Regions from separate parts of the Delftia sp. genome, predicted to be linked through region 1. Evidence: predicted binding sites of a transcription regulator. Region 1 holds the regulator's gene; the other holds the start of a gene.
The links. The regulator FNR, encoded in region 1, switches genes on or off when oxygen is low (the NO sensors DNR and NnrR bind a similar motif). The targets are predictions, from matches to a motif close to TTGATNNNNATCAA.
Positions count from the first base shown of each region.

Region 2: the regulator FNR is predicted to act here: its motif matches at 6,464-6,477, upstream of AC5I49_RS19815 (DASS family sodium-coupled anion symporter).

Region 1 is NZ_JCABYI010000009.1:200,735-210,659, forward strand. Features, by position in the region: gene ccoG (cytochrome c oxidase accessory protein CcoG) at 1-669, shown strand, start outside; gene AC5I49_RS07255 (FixH family protein) at 727-1,041, shown strand; gene AC5I49_RS07260 (hypothetical protein) at 1,223-1,510, shown strand; gene fnr (fumarate/nitrate reduction transcriptional regulator Fnr) at 1,592-2,311, opposite strand; gene hemN (oxygen-independent coproporphyrinogen III oxidase) at 2,473-3,855, shown strand; gene AC5I49_RS07275 (sulfite exporter TauE/SafE family protein) at 3,861-4,586, shown strand; gene AC5I49_RS07280 (cyclic di-GMP phosphodiesterase) at 4,760-6,004, shown strand; gene AC5I49_RS07285 (bifunctional diguanylate cyclase/phosphodiesterase) at 6,001-8,487, shown strand; gene AC5I49_RS07290 (sulfite exporter TauE/SafE family protein) at 8,451-9,269, opposite strand; gene AC5I49_RS07295 (cell division protein ZapA) at 9,661-9,925, opposite strand, start outside.
Region 2 is NZ_JCABYI010000030.1:710,957-720,881, forward strand. Features, by position in the region: gene AC5I49_RS19790 (ABC transporter permease) at 1-730, shown strand, start outside; gene AC5I49_RS19795 (dipeptide ABC transporter ATP-binding protein) at 727-2,418, shown strand; gene AC5I49_RS19800 (putative FMN-dependent luciferase-like monooxygenase) at 2,399-3,511, shown strand; gene AC5I49_RS19805 (CMD domain protein) at 3,508-4,200, shown strand; gene AC5I49_RS19810 (alkylhydroperoxidase domain protein) at 4,197-4,784, shown strand; gene AC5I49_RS19815 (DASS family sodium-coupled anion symporter) at 4,797-6,302, opposite strand; gene AC5I49_RS19820 (hypothetical protein) at 6,597-6,914, shown strand; tRNA gene AC5I49_RS19825 (tRNA-Met) at 6,997-7,073, opposite strand; gene rplQ (50S ribosomal protein L17) at 7,095-7,487, opposite strand; gene AC5I49_RS19835 (DNA-directed RNA polymerase subunit alpha) at 7,674-8,672, opposite strand; gene rpsD (30S ribosomal protein S4) at 8,785-9,408, opposite strand; gene rpsK (30S ribosomal protein S11) at 9,499-9,903, opposite strand; gene rpsM (30S ribosomal protein S13) at 9,922-9,925, opposite strand, start outside.

The sequences.
Region 1 (9,925 bases):
CCTCGCACCAAGAAGGTGGACTACAAGGCCCAGGGCCTGGGCGACTGTATCGACTGCAAGATGTGCGTGCAGGTCTGCCCCGTGGGCATCGACATCCGCAACGGCCTGCAGTACGAATGCATAGGCTGCGGTCTGTGCATAGACGCCTGCAATTCCATCATGGACAAGATGGAGTATCCGCGCGGCCTCATCCGGCTGACCACGCAGAACGCCATGGCCGGCCTGTGGCGGCGGGCCCAGGTGCTGCGCCGCATCTTCCGTCCGCGCGTGCTGGTCTACTCGGCCGTGCTGATCGGCCTGAGCATGGCCATGATCGTGAGCCTGGCGCTGCGCCAGTCGGTCAAGGTCGACGTGATACGCGACCGGGCGTCGCTGTCGCGCATCGTCGCGGGCGGCAAGCTGGAAAATGTCTACCGCCTGCAGATCATGAATGCCACCGAGCAGGCCCAGCGCTACCGCATCAGCGCCCATGGCCTCGACGGGCTGGAGCTGGCGTCCGAGCAGGAGGTCGAGGTCGGCCCGGCCGAGACGCGCGGCATTGCGGCGCGGCTGCAGATTCCCTACGGTTCCGCCGAGCCGGGCTCGCACACCGTATTCTTCGATATCGATGCCGTGCATTCAGGCGCGGGACGCGCGTCCGAAAAGGCCGTCTTCCTGGTGCCCCGGTGATATGTCTGGCCGGCGCCGCCCAGGCTGCGCCGGCTGTTTGAAAGAAAGAGGTTATCCATGTCTTCCAGTCCCGCAGTCTCCGCGCCCGCCACGGCCCCTTCGCATCCGGACGCCGGCAAGCCCTGGTGGAAGTTCGCCCATGTCTGGCTCGTGGTGGCCGGCCCGGCCGCCGTCGTGGTGGCTGGCGTGGTCACGGCCGTCATTGCGATCAATGGCGCCGATCCCGTGATCGATCCTGACTATTACCGCAATGGCATCACCATCAACGAGCGTGCCGATGGCGTGCGCGAAGTGCCCAAGAGCCTGGCGCCCGCGGTCACCGGCCGCAACCACGCGGCCACGCCCGCGCAGGACCATCCCACGGACCGCTGAACGCAGGAAAATGCCGTGCACAAGGCCGCAGTCGCGGCCTTTTTGCATGGTGGATGGCATCTCCAGCATGCGCGAGGGCCAAGGGTTTCCTACAGGCAGTGCAGGGTGCGCAGGGCTTGGCACGGTGCGAGGGCGGCGCGCACAATGAAAGCCACCCCTCGACAGCTCAAGGAGATCGCTGATGTTGGCCCAACGCTGGATGTGGATTGCCTGGCCGGCCTTTCTGGCCGCCGCCGTGATGGAGATGCTGGTATTCGCCTTCGTGGACCCGCTGGAGCTGCACTGGCTCGGCGACCTGGGCTGGTCGCGGCAGGGAATCTACACGCTGGCCTTCTTCGCCTTCTGGGGCGTGACCATGCTGTCCAGCCTCATGACCACCATGCTGGGACGCTCCACGCACGATCTCAACGACGGCGTGGTCTCCGAGCCGGACCCAAATCTGGCCATGCAGGGCCTGGGGCGCGATTGAACCTGCGTGCACTGCAATGGCAATGAACAAGGCCCGCGATCGCGGGCCCTGTTCATTGCCGGGGGGCGGGGCCTTGCGGCGTCACTGGCACTGCTGGCTGTTGACGATGCGCTTGAGCGCGTCCGTGTCCAGGATGCGCAGATGGCGCTGGCGCACCTCGATGATGTTTTCTTCGGCAAACTTCGAGAAGGTGCGGCTCACCGTCTCCAGCTTCAGGCCCAGGTAGCTGCCGATTTCCTCGCGCGTCATGCGCAGCACCAGTTCCGACTTGGAAAAGCCCCGGGCGTGGAGGCGCTGCACCAGGTTGAGCACGAAGGCGGCCAGGCGCTCCTCGGCACGCATGCTGCCCAGCAGCAGCATCACGCCATGCTCGCGCACGATCTCGCGGCTCATGACCTTGTGCACATGGTTTTGCAGGGCCGTGACCTCGCGCGACAGGTCCTCCAGCTTGTCGAAGGGCATGACGCAGACCTCGGCGTCTTCCAGCGCGACCGCATCGCAGGTGTGGTGGTCGTTGACGATGCCATCCAGGCCGATGATCTCGCCGGCCATCTGAAAGCCCGTGACCTGGTCGCGCCCGTCCTCGGTGGCCACGCAGGTCTTGAAGAAGCCCGTGCGGATGGCGTACAGCGAGGTGAAGGACTCACCGTTGCGAAACAGCAGGCCGCCGCGCTTGACCTTGCGGCGCGTGGCCACGATGTCGTCGATGCGCTGCATCTGCTCGGCATCCAGGCCCATGGGCATGCACAGCTCGCGCAGGTTGCAATTGGAACAGGATGCTTTGATGGTCTGAAGGTTCATGGAGTAAACATCAGCGGCGCAGCAGTGCGCCGGCGGTGACCTCGTGGATGGCGATGAGTTGGATCAAATTGTCGCAGCACTGCCGCGAACAACTCTTGATATGAGTCAAGGACGCGGCCAATGGGCTGCGGCACAGTGGACGACATTAGAGGAAAAAACCCATGACCGCTGTCACCCCAGAGCTGCTGCGTCGCTTCGACGTACCGGGGCCCCGATACACCTCGTTCCCCACGGCCGATCGTTTCGTGGAGGCTTTCGGTGCTGAAGACTATATCCTGGCACTTGAGCACCGCAAATCGAGTACCGCAGCGCGGGCCATGCCTTTGTCGCTGTATGTGCATGTGCCGTTCTGCGAGTCGCTGTGCTACTACTGCGCCTGCAACAAGATCGTGACGCGCCACCACGATCGCGCGGCCGTCTACCTGGACTACCTGGCGCGCGAGATGGCCTTGCACACGGCCCATTGCGGCAAGGGCCAGGCCGTCAGCCAGCTGCACCTGGGCGGCGGCACGCCCACCTTCTTCTCGGACGATGAACTGCGCACGCTGATGGCCCTGCTGCGCGAGCATTTCAAGCTGGAGCCGGGCGGCGAATACTCCATCGAGGTCGATCCGCGCACCGTCAGCGTCGAACGCCTGGCCGTGCTCAAGGAACTGGGCTTCAACCGCCTGAGCTTCGGCGTGCAGGACTTCGACGAACAGGTGCAGATCGCCGTGCACCGCGTGCAGCCGGCCGAGCAGGTGTTCGCGCTGGTGGCAGCGGCACGGCAGCTGGGCTTTGCCTCCATCAACGTGGACCTGATCTACGGTCTGCCCAAGCAGACGCCCGAGTCCTTCGAGCGCACGCTGGCCCAGGTCAATGCGCTGCGGCCCGACCGCATCGCGCTCTATGCCTATGCCCACCTGCCCGAGCGCTTCAAGCCGCAGCGGCGCATCGCGGCCGAGGACCTGCCCCAGGGCGCCGACAAGCTGGCCATGCTCTCGCGCTCCATCGCGGCCTTCATGGACGGCGGCTATGTCTACGTCGGCATGGACCACTTCGCCTTGCCCGAGGACGCGCTGGCCGTGGCCAAGCGCCAGGGCCGGCTGCATCGCAACTTCCAGGGCTACAGCACCCAGCCCGACTGCGACCTGATTGCGCTGGGCGTGTCGGCCATCGGCAAGGTGGGGGCCAGCTACAGCCAGAACGCCAAGACGCTGGAGGAGTACTACGACGCCATCGACGCCGGCCACCTGCCCGTGGTGCGCGGCCTGGCACTGTCGCGCGATGATCTGGTGCGGCGCGCCGTCATCATGGCCATCATGTGCCAGGGCGCCGTGCTGTTCGAGCCCATGGAGCAGGCCTGGCTGCTGGGCTTTCGCGAGTACTTCGCCCCCGAGCTGGCGGCGCTTCAGGACCTGCAGGCCAAGGGGCTGGTGCAGATCAGCGACGAGGGATTCCAGGTCACGCCCATGGGCTGGTACTTCGTGCGTGGCGTGGCCATGCTGTTTGACCGATATCTGCAGGCCGACAAGAACCGGGCGCGGTTTTCGAGGATCATCTAGGCCCCATGCTGTTGTCGCTGCTCTGGACCGCTTTGATCATGGGGCTCGTCGGCGGGCCCCATTGCCTTGCCATGTGCGCCGCGCCCTGCGGCGTGGTCACGGGCGGGGCGGGGCAGGGCACGGTACAGGGTGGTGGGCAGGTGGTCGCCGTCCATGGACTGCAAAGCCGGCTGTGGCTGCGCACGGCGCTGTTCCATGGCGGGCGGCTGGCCGGCTATGCCAGCCTGGGCGCTGCCTCGGCGCTGGCCATGGAAAGCCTGTCCTGGCTCACCAGCCAGACCACGGCGCTGCAGCCGTTCTGGACGCTGACCCATGTCGCCGTGATGGCCTGGGGCCTGGCCATGATGGTGCAGGCCCGCCAGCCCGCCTGGCTGGAGTCTGCGGGCCGCGCCGCCTGGCGGCGCGTGCAGCCCTGGGTGTCCGCCCCTGGCGGCACGCTGGCGGCGGGCTATGCCTGGGCGCTTATGCCCTGCGGACTGCTGTATTCGGCCGTGCTGGTCGCCGCGCTCAGCGGTGGCCCCTTGCAGGGCGCATCGGCCATGGCGGCCTTTGGCGTGGGCAGCGGGCTGTGGCTGGTGGCCGGCCCCTGGCTGTGGCGGCTGGGCCGCCAGCGCCTGAACGGCCTGCGTGCCGAATGGGGCACGCGGCTGGCCGGCCTGATGCTGGTGGGCGTGGCCGTGTGGGCGCTGTGGATGGACCTGATCTACAAGCCCAGTCTCTGGTGCCGATGAACAACAGCGGGGGACAGACTTGGTCCTGAGGGTCGCGGATTGCCTGCAAGGCCCTCAGAACTGGAGATAATGCCCGAATCATCGGCTTACATTTGCCGATTCCTTCAGCCTCGGGGCCGTTGCCGCGCGTGAACCATTCCGTCCTCATCGATATCCGAGACCTCCGTCCGGGCATGTTTGTCCAGCTCGATGTTGGATGGCTGAACCATCCCTTTCCGGTCAGCAGCTTCAAGATCACCTCCAGCGCACAGATCCAGACCCTGAAATCCCTGGGCCTGGAGGCGGTGCGCTGCGTTCCGCACAAAAGCGACGCCTGGCCGGCCGAGGTGCGCACTCCGCCGCCGCAGCCGCTGCCCGCTGTGGCGGCCGCCGCAGCCGAACCCGCCGAGGAACCTGCACCCGCAGCGCCGCTGCTGCTGTCCGTGCCCAACTGGCGCGGCCGGCTGGAGGACTGCAATGCGCGCTTTCAGAAGGTGGAGCGTGGCTATGTGGCCATCGAAACCACCCTTGCCAGCGCGCCCGAGCAGGCGCGCATGCCCACCGAAGCCCTGGTCGACGGCTGCCTGGCCGAACTGGCCGGCCCGCAGGACGTGGCGATTCACCTCCTGTCCGATGGCGTGGGCAGCAACCAGAGCGTGCATGCCGTCAACGTGACCGTGCTCGGCCTGCTGCTGGGCCGGGCCCTGGGCCTGGAGGCTGCGCTGCTGCGCGACCTGGGCCTGGCGGCGCTGCTGCACGATGCCGGCAAGCCGGTGGCCGGCGCCGAGGGCATGCACGGCCTGGCCCTGGAGTCTTCCGTGCCCGACGCGCTGCGCGACCGCTACGAGCGCCATGTGGGTGAATCGGTGGCCATCGCCATGCGCATGGGCCTGTCGGCCCAGGTCACCACCGCCATCGCACAGCACCATGAGTGGGCCGACGGCACGGGATTCCCGCTGAGCCTGGTGGCCGAGGACATGGAGCTCACGGGCCAGATCCTGGCCCTGGTCAACACCTATGACCGCCTGTGCAATCCCGGCGATGCGCAGACGCCGCACACGCCGCACGAGGCGCTGTCCATGCTGTTCAGCCGGCTGCGCGACAAGTTCGCCGCGCCCGTGCTCAATGGCTTCATCCGCATGATGGGCGTGTTCCCGCCGGGCTCGGTGGTGGAGCTGACCGATGGGCGCCATGCCATGGTCATGTCCGTCAATGCATCACGGCCGCTCAAGCCTTCGGTGATGGTCCATGACGCCAGCGTGCCGGCCGCCCAGGCGCCCGTGCTGGCGCTGGAGCTGTTTCCCGCGCTGGGCATACGCCGGGGCGTGGCTCCTGCGCAGTTGCCGCGCGACGCGCTGGACTATCTGTCGCCGCGCCGGCGTGTCTGCTATTACTTTGAACGGGCGGTGGAATTGGATCCGCCGAAGGTGGCGTCTTGAACAAGCAAGCGCTCAACCGCGCCTGGCCCCGCCTGCTCGATGCCCTGCAGGAGGCGCTGTGGCTGATCGATGCCCGCAGCCTGAAGGTGCTGCGCGCCAACGCCGCCAGCGAATCCGTCACCGGCTATGAGACCGATGCCGCCGTGGGACTGCCCGTGCAGGTGCTGGCCGCCACGCCGCAGCAGCAGGCGTTCTGGAGCGACCCCTTCAACTGGCAGGCCGGCGCCCAGTTCATTTCCGAGGTGCGCCGTGCCGACGGCCAGCTGGCGCCCGTGGAGATGCGCGTGCGCGCGCTCGACGGCGAGGTGCTCCTGGTCAGCATGCTGGACCGGCGCGAGCAGGCGCTGCACGAGGCCGAATTCGAAAGCCTGCTGGGCGAGTTGCGCGCCACGCTGGAGTCGGCGGCCGACGCCATCCTGGTGTGCGATCCCGATGGCCGCATCCGCGCCTTCAACCACCGATTCGCCACGCTCTGGGGCATTCCCGAGGCGTTGCTGGTGCGCCGCAACGACGCGGCCATCCTCGATCACCTGGCCGGCCAGGTGCGCGATGCCGAGTCCTACGCGCAGCAGTTGAAGCTGCTGTCGGCCCAGCCCCTGATGGAAGCGTCCGACGTACTGGACCTGCGCGACGGCCGCATCCTGGAGCGCCGCGCCGTGCCCCAGCTGCGCCGGGGCCTGCCCATGGGGCGCATTTTCTCCTTCCGCGACATCACGGCCGAGGCCCAGACCCAGGCGGGCCTGGAGCTGGCTGCGCGGGTCTTCGAGTCCAGCCTGGACGGCATCTTCATCGCCGATGACCACATGGACGTGGCACGCACCAACCCGGCCTGCGAACGCTTGCTGGGCGGCATGCCCGTGCAGGGCCGCACGGTGGAATCGCTGTTCGAAGCCACCGAAGACCCATCCGACACGCTGGGCGACCTGGCCCGCATACAGTGGCATCAAGGCGGCTTCTGGGAGGGCGACCTGTGGCTGCGCCAGGCCGGCGGTGCGCGCTGCGCCGTGCGCCTGTCCTGGGTGCCGCTGCGCAATGCGCAGGGCGACGTGGTGCAGAGCATCGGCTTCATGCGCGACCTCACCCAGCAGCGCGTGGCACAGCAGCGCATCGAACAGCTGGCCTACAGCGACGCGCTCACCGGCCTGCCCAACCGGCTCAATCTCACGGAGCGCGTGGATGCGGCCATCGAGGCCGCACGCGCAGGCGGCACGGTGTTCAGCATCCTGTTCATCGACCTGGACCGCTTCAAGATCATCAACGACTCGCTGGGCCACCAGTTCGGCGACCGAGTGCTCAAGCTGGTCGCACAGCGCCTGAGCGACTGCATGCGGCCGGTAGACATCCTGTGCCGCCTGGGCGGCGACGAGTTCGTGCTCTACCTGCACGGCTGCAACGCCGAGCTGGCTGCCGCGGTGGCCAAGCGCATCCTGCAGGAGATGGAGCGGCCCTTCCTGCTCGACGGCCTGGGTTTTTCCGTGCAGTGCAGCATCGGCGTGGCCCAGTACCCGGCCGACGGCCTCACGCTGGACGAGCTGATCCGCCAGGCCGACACGGCCATGTACCGCGTCAAGGAGCGGGGCCGGGGCCATTTCAGCTTCTACCAGCCGCAAATGAGCGCGGGCCTGCTGTCGCGCATGAAGCTGGAGCATGCCATGCGCCAGGCGCTGGAGCATGGCCGCATGGCCGTGTACTTCCAGCCCCAGGTGCACATAGACAGCGACCGCATCGTCGCGGCCGAGGCGCTGCTGCGCTGGACCGACCCCGAATTCGGCGTGGTCTCGCCCGGTGTCTTCATTCCGCTGGCCGAGGAGTCGGGCTACATCGTCACGCTGGGCGCCTGGGTCATGGAGCAGGCGGTGCAGGAGGCTGCGCGCTGGCAGAAGCAGGGCATGCCGATCAAGGTGTCGGTCAATGTCTCGGCGCTGGAATTTCGCCAGTCGGGCTTTGTCGAGCGCGTGACCGAGCTGCTGCGCCGCTATGGCCTGGAGCCCCATCTGCTGGAGCTGGAGCTGACCGAAAGCATCCTGCTGCAGGATGCACAGGACATGGCGCTGCGCGTATGCCAGATCGCCGATCTGGGCGTGGGCATGGTCATCGACGACTTCGGCACCGGCTACTCCAACCTGGCCTATCTGAAGAAGCTGCCCATCTCCAAGATCAAGATCGACCAGAGCTTTGTGCGCGGCCTGCCCAGCGACGAGGGCGACCAGGCCATCGTCGGCGCCATCATCAGCCTGGGGCTGGCGCTGGGCGTGGAGATCGTGGCCGAGGGCGTGGAAACGCACGAGCAGCTGACGGCCATCCACCGCATGCAGGGCCACTACTTCCAGGGCTTTCTGTGCGCGCCGGGCCTGCCGCGCGAGCAATTCGGCGAATGCCTGCAGGCCCAGCGCGCCGGCATCGGCGCCATCGCCTACCGGCAGAGAATGGCCCAGGTGGCAAGCGCTCAGCTGCCCGCGCTCAAGCCCTTCCAGAGCATGTAGGCGGCCAGGCCGAACAGCAGCGTGGCGAAGATCCGCTTGAGCTGGGCCACGGGCAGCCGGTGCGCGGCCCGCGCGCCCAGCGGTGCGGTCAGCACGCTGCAGCAGGCCAGTGCCAGCAGGGCCGGCAGCCACAGGTAGCCCAGCGAGTATTCGGGGCGTCCCGCATCACCGGCGCCTGTGAAGATCAGGCCTGCCGCATTCACCACGGCAATCGGAAAGCCCAGCGCCGCGCTGGTGCCCACGGCCATGTGCATGGGCACCGAGCAGCGCATCATGAAGGGCACGCTGATGAAGGCCCCGCCCGCACCCACCAGCCCCGAGATGAAGCCCAGGCCCGTACCCGCACCGTACAGCCCCAGCGGCCCCGGCAGGGCGCGCGTGGCCGTGGGCTGGCTGTTGCTGCGCAGCATGCGCAGCGCCATGTAGCCGATGAACACGCCAAAGAACAGCGCCAGGTACTTGCCGCGCAGCAGTGCGAAGACTCCCAGGCTGGCCAGCAGCCCGCCCGTGATGATGCCCGGCGCCAGGCTGCGCACGATGTCCCAGCGCACGGCGCCGCGACCGTGGTGGGCGCGCAGGCTGGAGATCGAGGTGAACACGATGGTGGCCATGGCCGTGGCGATCGCCATCTTCACGGACAGGTCCGGGCCGACCCCGCGCTTGTCGAGAAAGTAGGTCAGAAACGGCACAAGCACCATGCCGCCGCCCACTCCCAGCAGGCCGGCCAGGAAACCGGAGCACAGGCCCAGCAGGGCCAGTTCGAGAAACAGCAGATCAGGCATGCGGCGGCAGATCGGTAGTGGAGGGGCGGGCAACAAAAAACCCGGCGCACCGTGGAGGTGCGCCGGGTTGGAATCAGGTGTCTGCAAAGACCACCGGGCCGTCATCCTGAACCGGGGTTCAGGGGGGCAAGGGCAGCCAGACGTTGGGTTCATCTGACGCGAGACGATCACGCTCGAATGGCAATGTACCAAGCCCGGGCTCATAGAGCATTGGTCCAAGGAACTATAAAGCCCGGCGGGTTTGCAGACGCCTCCATTCTAAGGCCGTTGATCAGGCCCGCGATCAAGTTCTTTGAACGGCATGGGCTTTTCATTGACATGGGCGATGCAATGAAAACAGCCTCCGAAGAGGCTGTCGTGCGGGGCAAGGAAAGGCAGCGGCGGCCCAGGCTCAGATCAGCCGCGCATCGCCCTCCAGGGCCTGGTCCAGGCGCAGCACCAGTTGCTCGGCAAGGGCCTGCTGGCGCGCACGCTCGGCCAGTTCCTCGGGGCTGGGCTCGGGCGGCTGGGATGGGGCGTTGTGCTGGGAAGCGGCCTCGTCATGCAGGGACTGCATCTCGGCCTGGGCCGTGGCCATGGCGCTTTCCTGGGCTTCGCGGTCCAGCACGTCGAAGGCCATGTTCAGCGCGGACAGCACGGCCACGCGCTCGCGGGAG
Region 2 (9,925 bases), on a different contig from region 1:
GGCGCCCGGCTGGTTTGCCCACCAGAACCCGATCGCGGGCCAGGCCGGCCAGCAGTTGCTGGCGCCCAGCGCCGCGCACTGGCTGGGCACGGACGCGCTGGGGCGCGACCTGTGGGCGCGCGTGGTGCATGGCGCCGTGCATTCGCTGTCGGGCGCCTTCGTGGCCGTGGGCGTGGGCCTGGCCGTGGGCACGCTGATCGGCCTGCTGGCCGGGGCCACGGGCGGGCGCACGGAAGATGCGCTGATGCGCCTGGTCGATGTGCTGCTGGCCGTGCCTTCGCTGCTGCTGTCGCTGACCATCATCATCGTGCTGGGCTTTGGCACCATCAACGCGGCCATTGCCGTGGGCGTGGTCTCGGTGGCCAGCTTCGCGCGCCTGGTGCGCTCGGAGGTGGTGCGTGTGCGCCGCTCCGACTACGTGGAGGCCGCCTTTGGCAGCGGCGGGCGCTTTGCCGCCGTGCTGTGGCGCCATGTGCTGCCCAACTCGCTGACGTCGGTCATCGCCATGGCCGCGCTGCAGTTCGGCTCGGCGATCCTTGCGATTTCCACGCTGGGTTTTCTGGGCTACGGCGCGCCGCCGCCCACGCCCGAATGGGGGCTGCTGATCGCCGAGGGCCGCAACTACATCGCCACCGCCTGGTGGCTGACCACGGCGCCGGGCCTGATCGTGGTGGCCGTGGTGCTGGCGGCCAACCGCATCGCCACGGCCTTCGCACGGAGGCCTGCATGAGCGCCGCCATCGAGGAACGCATCCACGCCGCACCAGCGGTGGCAACCACCGCCCCCGTACTCGAAGTGCAGGACCTGGCCGTGGCCTACCGCGATGCCGCAGGCCAGGCGCAGCGCGTGGTGCACTGCGTGTCGTTTTCCGTGGCGCCAGGCGAGGTGGTGGCCCTGGTCGGCGAGTCGGGCTCGGGCAAGACCACCACGGCCCAGGCCGTGATCGGCCTTTTGGCCGACAACGGCCACCGCGAGCACGGCAGCATCCGCCTGCAGGGCACCGAGGTCTCGGGCTGGCCGTCCGCACGCTGGAACGCCATCCGCGGCCGCGTGGTCAGCCTGGTGCCGCAGGACCCCACCATGTCGCTGAACCCCGTGCGCACGGTGGGCGACCAGGTGGGCGAAATCCTGCGCATCCACGGACTGCGCGACCGCACGGCCGTGGAGGCGCGCGTGCTGGAGCTGCTGGCCCGCGTGGGCCTGTCCCAGCCCGCGCTGCGCGCACGCCAGTATCCGCACGAGCTGTCGGGCGGCATGCGCCAGCGCGTGCTGATCGCCATTGCGATTGCGCTGCGGCCCGCCCTCATCATTGCCGACGAGCCCACCAGCGCGCTGGACGTGACCGTGCAGCGGCGCATCCTGGACCTGATCGACGCGCTGCGCCGCGAGACCGGCACGGCCGTGCTGCTGGTCACGCATGACCTGGGCGTGGCGGCCGACCGCTCGCACCGCCTGGTCGTCATGCAGGGCGGCCGCATCCAGGAGCAGGGCCCCACGCTGGAGCTGCTGCGCAATCCGCAAAGCGCCTATACGCGGCGGCTGCTGGCCGATGCGCCTTCGCTGGCGCCTGCGCCGCGCCGCACGCCCAGGCCTGCCACGGCCGATGACTGGGCCATCGAGGTCGAGGACCTGGTGCACGAATTCGCGGCGCCCGGCCATGCCTCCGCCCACGGGCGCGGCATCTTCCGCGCCGTGGACGGCGTGTCGCTGCGCGTGCGCCGGGGCAGCACGCATGCCATCGTGGGCGAGTCGGGCTCGGGCAAGACCACCACCATCCGCGCCATCGTGGGCCTGGGCCGGCCCACGGCGGGCCGCATCCGCATCGAAGGCACCGAGGTCACGGGCCTGCGCGGCGAGGCCCTGCGCCAGCTGCGCCGCCGCGTGCAGCTGGTCTACCAGAACCCGTTCAGCTCTCTGGACCCGCGCCAGAGCGTGTTCGACATCATCGAGGAGCCCCTGCTGAACTTCGACCCGCTGCCGGCCGATGAGCGCCGCCGGCGCGTGCACGACATGCTGGAGCGCGTGGGCCTGCCGGCCGCCGTGCTGCAGCGGCGCCCGCATGCGCTGTCGGGCGGCCAGCGCCAGCGCGTGGCGATTGCGCGCGCCCTGGTGCTGCAGCCGCAGGTGCTGGTGCTGGACGAGGCCGTATCGGCCCTGGACGTGACGGTGCAGGCGCAGATCCTGGCCCTGCTCGCCCAGCTGCAGCAGGACCTGGGGCTGACCTATCTCTTCATCTCGCACGACCTTGCCGTGGTGCGCCAGATCGCCGACACGGTATCGGTGCTGCGCGCGGGCCGGGTGGTGGACGCGGGCAGCGTGGAGGAGGTGTTCCAGCGCCCCACCAGCGACTACACACGCGAACTCATGGACGCCATTCCCGGCAAAAGGAGCATTGATTTTGTCCCTCACCCCGCCTGATACCAACCGTGGCCACGGCTCCCGCACCGGCCCGCGCCTGGGCTTCTTCAGCCGCCTGCTCGACGATGTGCCGGCCGGCGAACGCTACCGTCTGGTGGCCGAGCAGATCGCCCATGCCGAGGCCCACGGCTTCGACTCGGCCTGGGTGGCCCAGCACCATTTCCATGAAAGCGAGGGCGGCCTGCCCTCGCCCTTCGTCTTTCTCGCCCATGTGGCGGCGCGCACGCGGCGCATCCGCATCGGAACGGGCGTGATCACGCTGCCGCTGGAAAACGCGCTGCGCGTGGCCGAGGATGCGGCCGTGCTGGACCTGCTGACCGGCGGCCGCCTGGAAGTGGGCCTGGGCACGGGCGGCACGGCCGAATCCTTCGAGGCCTTTGGCGTGCAGGGCGCCGAGCGCGGCGCCGTCTTCGCGCGCAACTTCGGCGTGCTGCAGGACGCCTGGGCCGGGCGCGCGCTGGCCGGTGGCGTGCACCTGTACCCGGCCGCGCCGCAGCTGCTGGAGCGCGTCTGGCAGGCCACGTTCTCGGCCGAGGGCGGCGCGCGGGCCGGGGCCAACGGCGACGGCCTGATGCTGTCGCGCACCCAGCCACGGCCCGAAGGCGCGCCGCAGGCCACGCTGTCCGAGATCCAGAACCCCATCATCGACGCCTACCTCGCCCGCCTGCCCGCAGGGCGGGCGCCGCGCATCCTGGGCTCGCGCACGCTGTTCGTTGCCGACCGCCGAGACGAGGCGCTGCGCTGGGCCGAGGCCGGCCTGCGCCGCGTGGCCCGGCGCCATGCCGCCCAGCCCTCGCAGTGGGCGGCCCGCGTCGATCCGCAGGCGCCGCTGGCCGATCTCATCGCCGCCTACGACGTGCATGTGGGCACGCCCGACGAGGTCATCGCCTCGCTGCGCGCCGACACGGCGCTGGCGCGCGTGAGCGACATCGTCTTCCAGGTGCATTCCATCGACCCGCCGCACGACGCCATCCTGCGCTCCATCGAGCTGACGGCCGCCCATGTGGCACCAGCCCTGGGCTGGCGCCGTGCAGATCTGCAGGCACCCTCTTCCCTCCCCGCAGCCCGGGCCGGACTGCTGCAAGCCGCATGACCATGAACACCACCGTACAGCCCCGTTTTCCGGACGACGTCATCGACCACCTCGCCGGCATCACCCCCGGCAGCGCCCTGGACCGCGTGCGCCGCCACCGCACCGAGGCGCGCACGCAGGCCCAGCAGAGTTTTGCCGCCCTGTTCACGCCCGCCGAGCCCGTGCCCGGCACGGTCTCGCTGCGCGAGCGGCTGGCCCTGGCCGCCTTCACGGCCGGGCTGCATGGCGAGCCGCGCAGCGCCGCCTTCTATGCGAAGGCGCTGGCGGCCGAAGATGCGGAACTGGCTGCCGCCGTGGCATCCGAAGTCGTGCGGGGCCGTGCACAAAGCCTTCAGCCCGGCAGCGGCCCGCACGGGCCGTACGGCCGCTACCCGGCAGGCCCGCTGAGCCGCGAAGACCAGAGCGGCCCCGCCTATGCCGTGGACCCGGCCCATGCCGCGCTGCTGGGCGCGCGCCTGGCCGCGGCGCTGGCCCATGCGCACCTGCTGGCCTACCACCCGCGCGACGCCAGCGCCGGGGCCCTGCAGGCGCTGCAACAGGCGGGCTGGAGCGAGACGGACATCGTCATCGTGTCCCAGCTGGCGTCCTTCCTGTCCTTCCAGATCCGCGTGGTGGCGGGGCTGCGCGTGCTGGCTGCACGCCCCGCGTCCCCGGCAGCCCATCAACCCACCCTGCAAGCCCAGCCATGACCTCAACGAACTCCGCCGCTCCCCAGGTCTTCACCCAGGAACAGCTCGACTGGCTGCCATGGATTGAGCCGCTGGACGAAAGCGAGCTGACCGAACGCCACCATGCAGGCCTGGTCGATGCCTCACGCGCGCAGTCCCCCTACTTCCGCCTGCTGGCGCGCGACCCCGACACGCTGGGCGCACGCACGCGCACCGACAAGGACATCTTCTACAACCCCGACGCCGGCCTGCCGCGTGCCGAGCGAGAGCTGGCGGCCGCTGCCACTTCGCGCGCCAATGGCTGCATCTACTGCGCCTCGGTCCATGCGCGCTTTGCCACGCACTTCTCGCGCCGGGGCGGCGACGTGCAGCGCCTGCTCGACGAGGGTCCGGGCACGGACCTGGGGCCGCGCTGGAACGCCATCGTCACGGCGGCCGTGGCGCTGACCCAGACGCCGCCTGCGCTGGAGCCCGCCCACATCGATGCGCTGCGCGCCGCCGGCCTGGACGATGCCGCCATCTCCGATGTGCTGCACGGCACGGCCTTCTTCAACTGGGCCAACCGGCTCATGCTGTCGCTGGGCGAGCCACGGACCACCGCATGAGGGCTTTCGCCCTCACCACAGGCCCAGCAGCTTCCACCAGGCGCTGCCGACCACGGCAAAGACCAGCAGCTCGATCACGCACATGGCCGCGCCCACGCGCCACCAGTTGCCCAGCGTGACATAGCCGCTTCCGAAGATGATGGGCGAAGTGCCGGTGGCGTAGTGGGTCAGCGTCATCATGATGGCCGAGCCGGCCGTCATCATCAGCATGAAGGGCACGACATAGTCGGCAGGAATCAGCTGGGCGCCCACGGTCAGGAAGGCCAGCATCATGGCGCTGATGTGGGCCGTGGTGCTGGCGAACAGGTAGTGCGAGAACACGAACACGCCCACCAGGATGGCCGCCACCGGCAGCCAGTCCAGGCCGCTGGCGACGATGGCGTTCTTCATGCCCACCGCGAACCAGGACACCACGCCCAGCTTGTTGAGCTGCTCGGCCAGCATGACCAGGGCGCCGAACCACACCAGCGTGTCCCAGGCGCTTTTCTCGGACAGCACGTCATCCCAGTCGATGGTGCCCGTGATGATCAGCACGAACAGGCCCAGGAAGGCGACCACCGTCGGGTCCAGCGTGAAGGCAGGCCCGAACAGCATCTGCGGCACGTTGGCCCACAGCAGCAGCATCAGGCCGAAGGTGCCCAGCATCACGCGCTCCTTGCCCGACAGCGGCCCCATGCGTGCCATCTCGCTGCGCGCGTACTCCACGGCATTGGGCGTGGCCTTGAGTTCGGGAGGCGACAGCAGGTAGATCACCAGCGGCATCAGCAGCAGGCACAGCAGGCCCGGCAGCAGCATGTACAGCGCCCAGGTGGTCCAGCTCAGGTGCAGGGCCTGGCCCGTGGCCTTGGCCACGAAGTCCACCACCAGCGGATTGGGCGCCGTGGCGGTCAGGAACATGGCCGACGTGATGGGATTGGCGTGGTAGTTGACCAGCGCCAGATAGGTGCCCACCTTGCCCTGCGTACCCTTGGCCGGGTCCGACTCGAAGGCATTGGCGATGGACTTCATGATGGGGTGCACGATACCGCCGCCGCGCGCCGTGTTGCTGGGCGTGAACGGTGCCAGCACCAGCTCGCAGATCGCCAGGCCGTAGCCGATGCCGATGGTCCGCTTGCCCAGCAGCGCGATGAACATCAGTCCGATGCGGTTGCCCAGCCCCGTCTTCTTGAGGCCGCGCGAGATCAGGATGGCCACCACGATCAACCAGATCAGCGGGCTGGAAAAGCTGCTCAGCGCATCGGTGACTGCGCCCTTGGACGAGCCTGACGTGACCTGGGACAGCGAGACGATCACGATGGCCATCAAGGCCATCACGCCAATGGGCATGACCTTGAGGATGATGGCCACGATGGTGGTCAGGAAAATGGCCACCAGCTGCCAGGCCTTGGGCGTCAGCCCCTCGGGCACGGGCACCAGCAGCAGCCCGAACAGCACGGCGGTGGCGATCAGCGCCGGCACCAGCCGGAACGGCACGGCCGACTTGAAGTAGCGGAACAGCGAGGCAATCTTCTCGAGCATGTGGATCCTTTGCGTTGCCGGAGCGGCGCCGAGAGAGCATGGCCTGCCGGGAGCAAAAGCCCACCAGCCTGCACGGGCACTGGCGGCCGCGCCGCATGACTGACATCATGATGCAGTGCAGCATGAGCCCGGCTTCCAGCGGGCGCCTGCGCCACCGAAGTTTGACAGGCATCAAGGCCGGGCCAGTAAACCTGGCGACCCAGGCCACCGAGCCCCGCTCACATGACAGCATCCCCAGACCGGGTGCCTTTCGCCCCGGTGTACCCATGCAGTGAAAAAAGGAGAAAAGCCGACATGCCAGCCAACCGATTCTTGCCCGAGGAATGGGAATGCCGGCTCCAGGAGATCGACCTGGAGATCGCCCGCCACGCCGTCATCTGCAAGATCCCGCTGCTGCAGGCCGGCGTGGTGGAGCGCGTGCTGGCCGATGACGCCAGCGTCTGCGGCGGCGACCACGAGGCCGCTTTCAAGACCCTGCGCGGCCTCTTGTACATGCACTACACCGAGCTGCTGCACATCAGCGAGGTGCTCAGCCCCGATGCCGCCCAGGAAATCGCCCACCGCGTGCGCCTGCGGCTGGGCCAGCGCATCGGCAACCAGCTGGGCGGCTGATGCTGGGCTGTCTGCCTGGCCTTTGCCCTGGCGCGAGGGCATGAAAAAAGGGCTACGACAGTTGTCGTAGCCCTTTTCAATTTGGTTGCGCGAGAAGGATTTGAACCTCCGACCTTTGGGTTATGAGCCCAACGAGCTACCAGACTGCTCCATCGCGCGGTATTCCAAAATTATAGCAGATTATTCAGCTGCCTTGGCTTCGGCGGCGCCTTCTTCAGCGCGCTCGACCAGTTCCACGAAGGCCATGGGGGCGTTGTCGCCCACGCGGAAGCCCATCTTCAGGATACGGGTGTAGCCACCAGGACGCTTTGCGAAGCGGGGGCCCAGCTCGTTGAAGAGCTTGGTCACGCTGTCGCGGTCGCGCAGGCGGTCGAATGCCAGGCGGCGGTTGGCAACGGTGTCGACCTTGGCCAGGGTGATCATGGGCTCGATCACGCGGCGCAGTTCCTTGGCCTTGGGAACGGTGGTCTTGATGGCTTCGTGCTCGATGAGCGAATTCATCATGTTCTTCAGCATCGCCAGGCGGTGCGAAGAGGTGCGATTGAGTTTGCGGAGGCCGTGACCGTGACGCATGGTGCTTTATTCCTAAAATATGTAATTAGGGCTTGCGCAAACAAGGATACAAGCCTGGACCCGTTACCGGATCTGCAGCTTGCCTCAACCGAATTTGCGCAAGTTGTTGATTAATTCGGGCAGCCGTATCAGGTACTGCCCGAGGCACTGAGGCTCTCCAAAAAGGAGAGCCCGCAATTATAGCGCTTAGCGCTTTTCCAGGCCAGCAGGCGGCCAGTTCTCCAGCTTCATGCCCAGCGTCAGACCGCGGGAAGCCAGGACTTCCTTGATCTCGTTGAGCGACTTGCGACCCAGGTTGGGGGTCTTGAGCAGCTCGTTTTCGGTACGCTGGATCAGGTCGCCGATGTAGTAGATGTTCTCTGCCTTGAGGCAGTTGGCCGAACGCACGGTGAGTTCCAGCTCGTCCACGGGACGCAGCAAGATGGGATCAAAGGCGGTTGCGGCACCACGGCCACCGGCCGGAGCATCGAAGACGCTGGCGATATCGCCGCCGTCCAGCTGAGCGAACACGGCGAGCTGTTCCACCAGGATCTTGGCGGAGGCGCGCACGGCATCCTCGGCAGTGATCGCACCATTGGTTTCGATCTCCACCACCAGCTTGTCGAGGTCGGTGCGTTGTTCAACGCGGGCCGATTCGACGGCGTAGCTCACGCGCTTGACGGGCGAGAACGAAGCGTCCAGCACGATACGGCCGATCGACTTCGTGGACTCGTCGCCATAGCGGCGCACGTTGCCGGGCACATAGCCGCGGCCCTTCTCGACCTTGATCTGCATGTCCAGCTTGCCGCCTTGCGACAGGTTGGCGATGACATGATCAGGGTTGATGATTTCCACGTCGTGGGGCGTCTGGATGTCGCGCGCCGTCACGACGCCTTCGCCATCCTTGCGCAGGGAGAGCGTGACCTCGTCGCGGTTGTGCAGCTTGAACACCACACCCTTGAGGTTCAGCAGGATGTTGACCACATCTTCCTGGACACCGTCAATGGACGAGTACTCGTGCAACACACCAGCAATCGTCACTTCCGTCGCTGCGTAACCCACCATGGACGAGAGCAGGACACGGCGCAGGGCATTGCCCAGCGTATGGCCGTAGCCACGCTCAAACGGCTCCAGAACAACTTTGGCGCGATTGTGGCCAAGCTGCTCGACATTGATCGTCTTGGGCTTCAGCAAATTGGTTTGCATGCAGACTTCCTCTCAATACCCCCGGCTCGTTACACCGGTAAGGCTGGTGAAGCACCCCAGCGCGATGCCTCGCGGCTGGGGGACGGTTTTACAGAAATGTCGCTGCGCGGAATTAACGCGAGTACAACTCAACGATCAGGGATTCGTTGATGTCTGCACCGAACTCGTCGCGGTCAGGCGACTTCTTGAACGTGCCTTCAGCCTTGTCGGCCGACACTTCCACCCATGCGGGGAAACCGACTTGACCAGCCAGTTGCAGGGCTTCGACGATGCGGGCCTGCTTCTTGGACTTTTCACGCACGGCGACCACGTCACCCACCTTCACCATGTAGGAAGGGATGTTGACGGATTGGCCGTTGACCGTGATGGCCTTGTGCGACACCAGCTGACGCGCTTCCGAGCGGGTCGAGCCGAAGCCCATGCGGTACACCACGTTGTCCAGACGCGACTCCAGCAGCGACAGCAGATTGGCACCGGTGTTGCCCTTCTTCTTGTCGGCGGCTTCGAAGTAGCGGCGGAATTGCTTTTCCAGCACGCCGTACATGCGCTTGACCTTCTGCTTTTCACGCAGCTGCAGGCCGAAGTCGGAAGTACGCTGACCGGAAGTGCGGCCGTGCTGACCGGGCTTGGTGTCGAACTTGGACTTGTCGGCGATCGAGCGACGTGCGCTCTTCAGGAACAGGTCAGTGCCTTCACGGCGGGAGAGTTTGGCCTTGGGGCCGATATAGCGTGCCACTTGATTTCCTTTGTGTCATCTGCCGTGCACAAGCACGGGAGCCGCCCGCGATGTTACACATCTGGGCGGCGGTGGGCTTGGTGAAAAAGCTTAGATACGACGGCGCTTTTGAGGGCGGCAGCCGTTGTGGGGAACCGGCGTCACGTCCGCGATGGAAGTGATGCGGATGCCCAGGGCGCCCAGGGCGCGAACCGAGGATTCACGGCCGGGACCGGGACCCTTGATTTCGACGTCCAGGTTCTTGATGCCCTGTTCGATGGCAGCACGACCAGCCACTTCCGAAGCCACCTGGGCAGCAAAGGGAGTCGACTTGCGCGAACCCTTGAAGCCCTGGCCACCCGACGAGGCCCACGACAGAGCGTTGCCTTGGCGGTCGGTGATGGTGATGATCGTGTTGTTGAACGAAGCGTGCACGTGGGCAATGCCGTCCGAAATGTTCTTACGGACTTTCTTGCGAACGCGCTGTGCAGCGTTGTTTGCGGGAGACTTAGCCATAGTGATCTTTCAATCTCTTTAT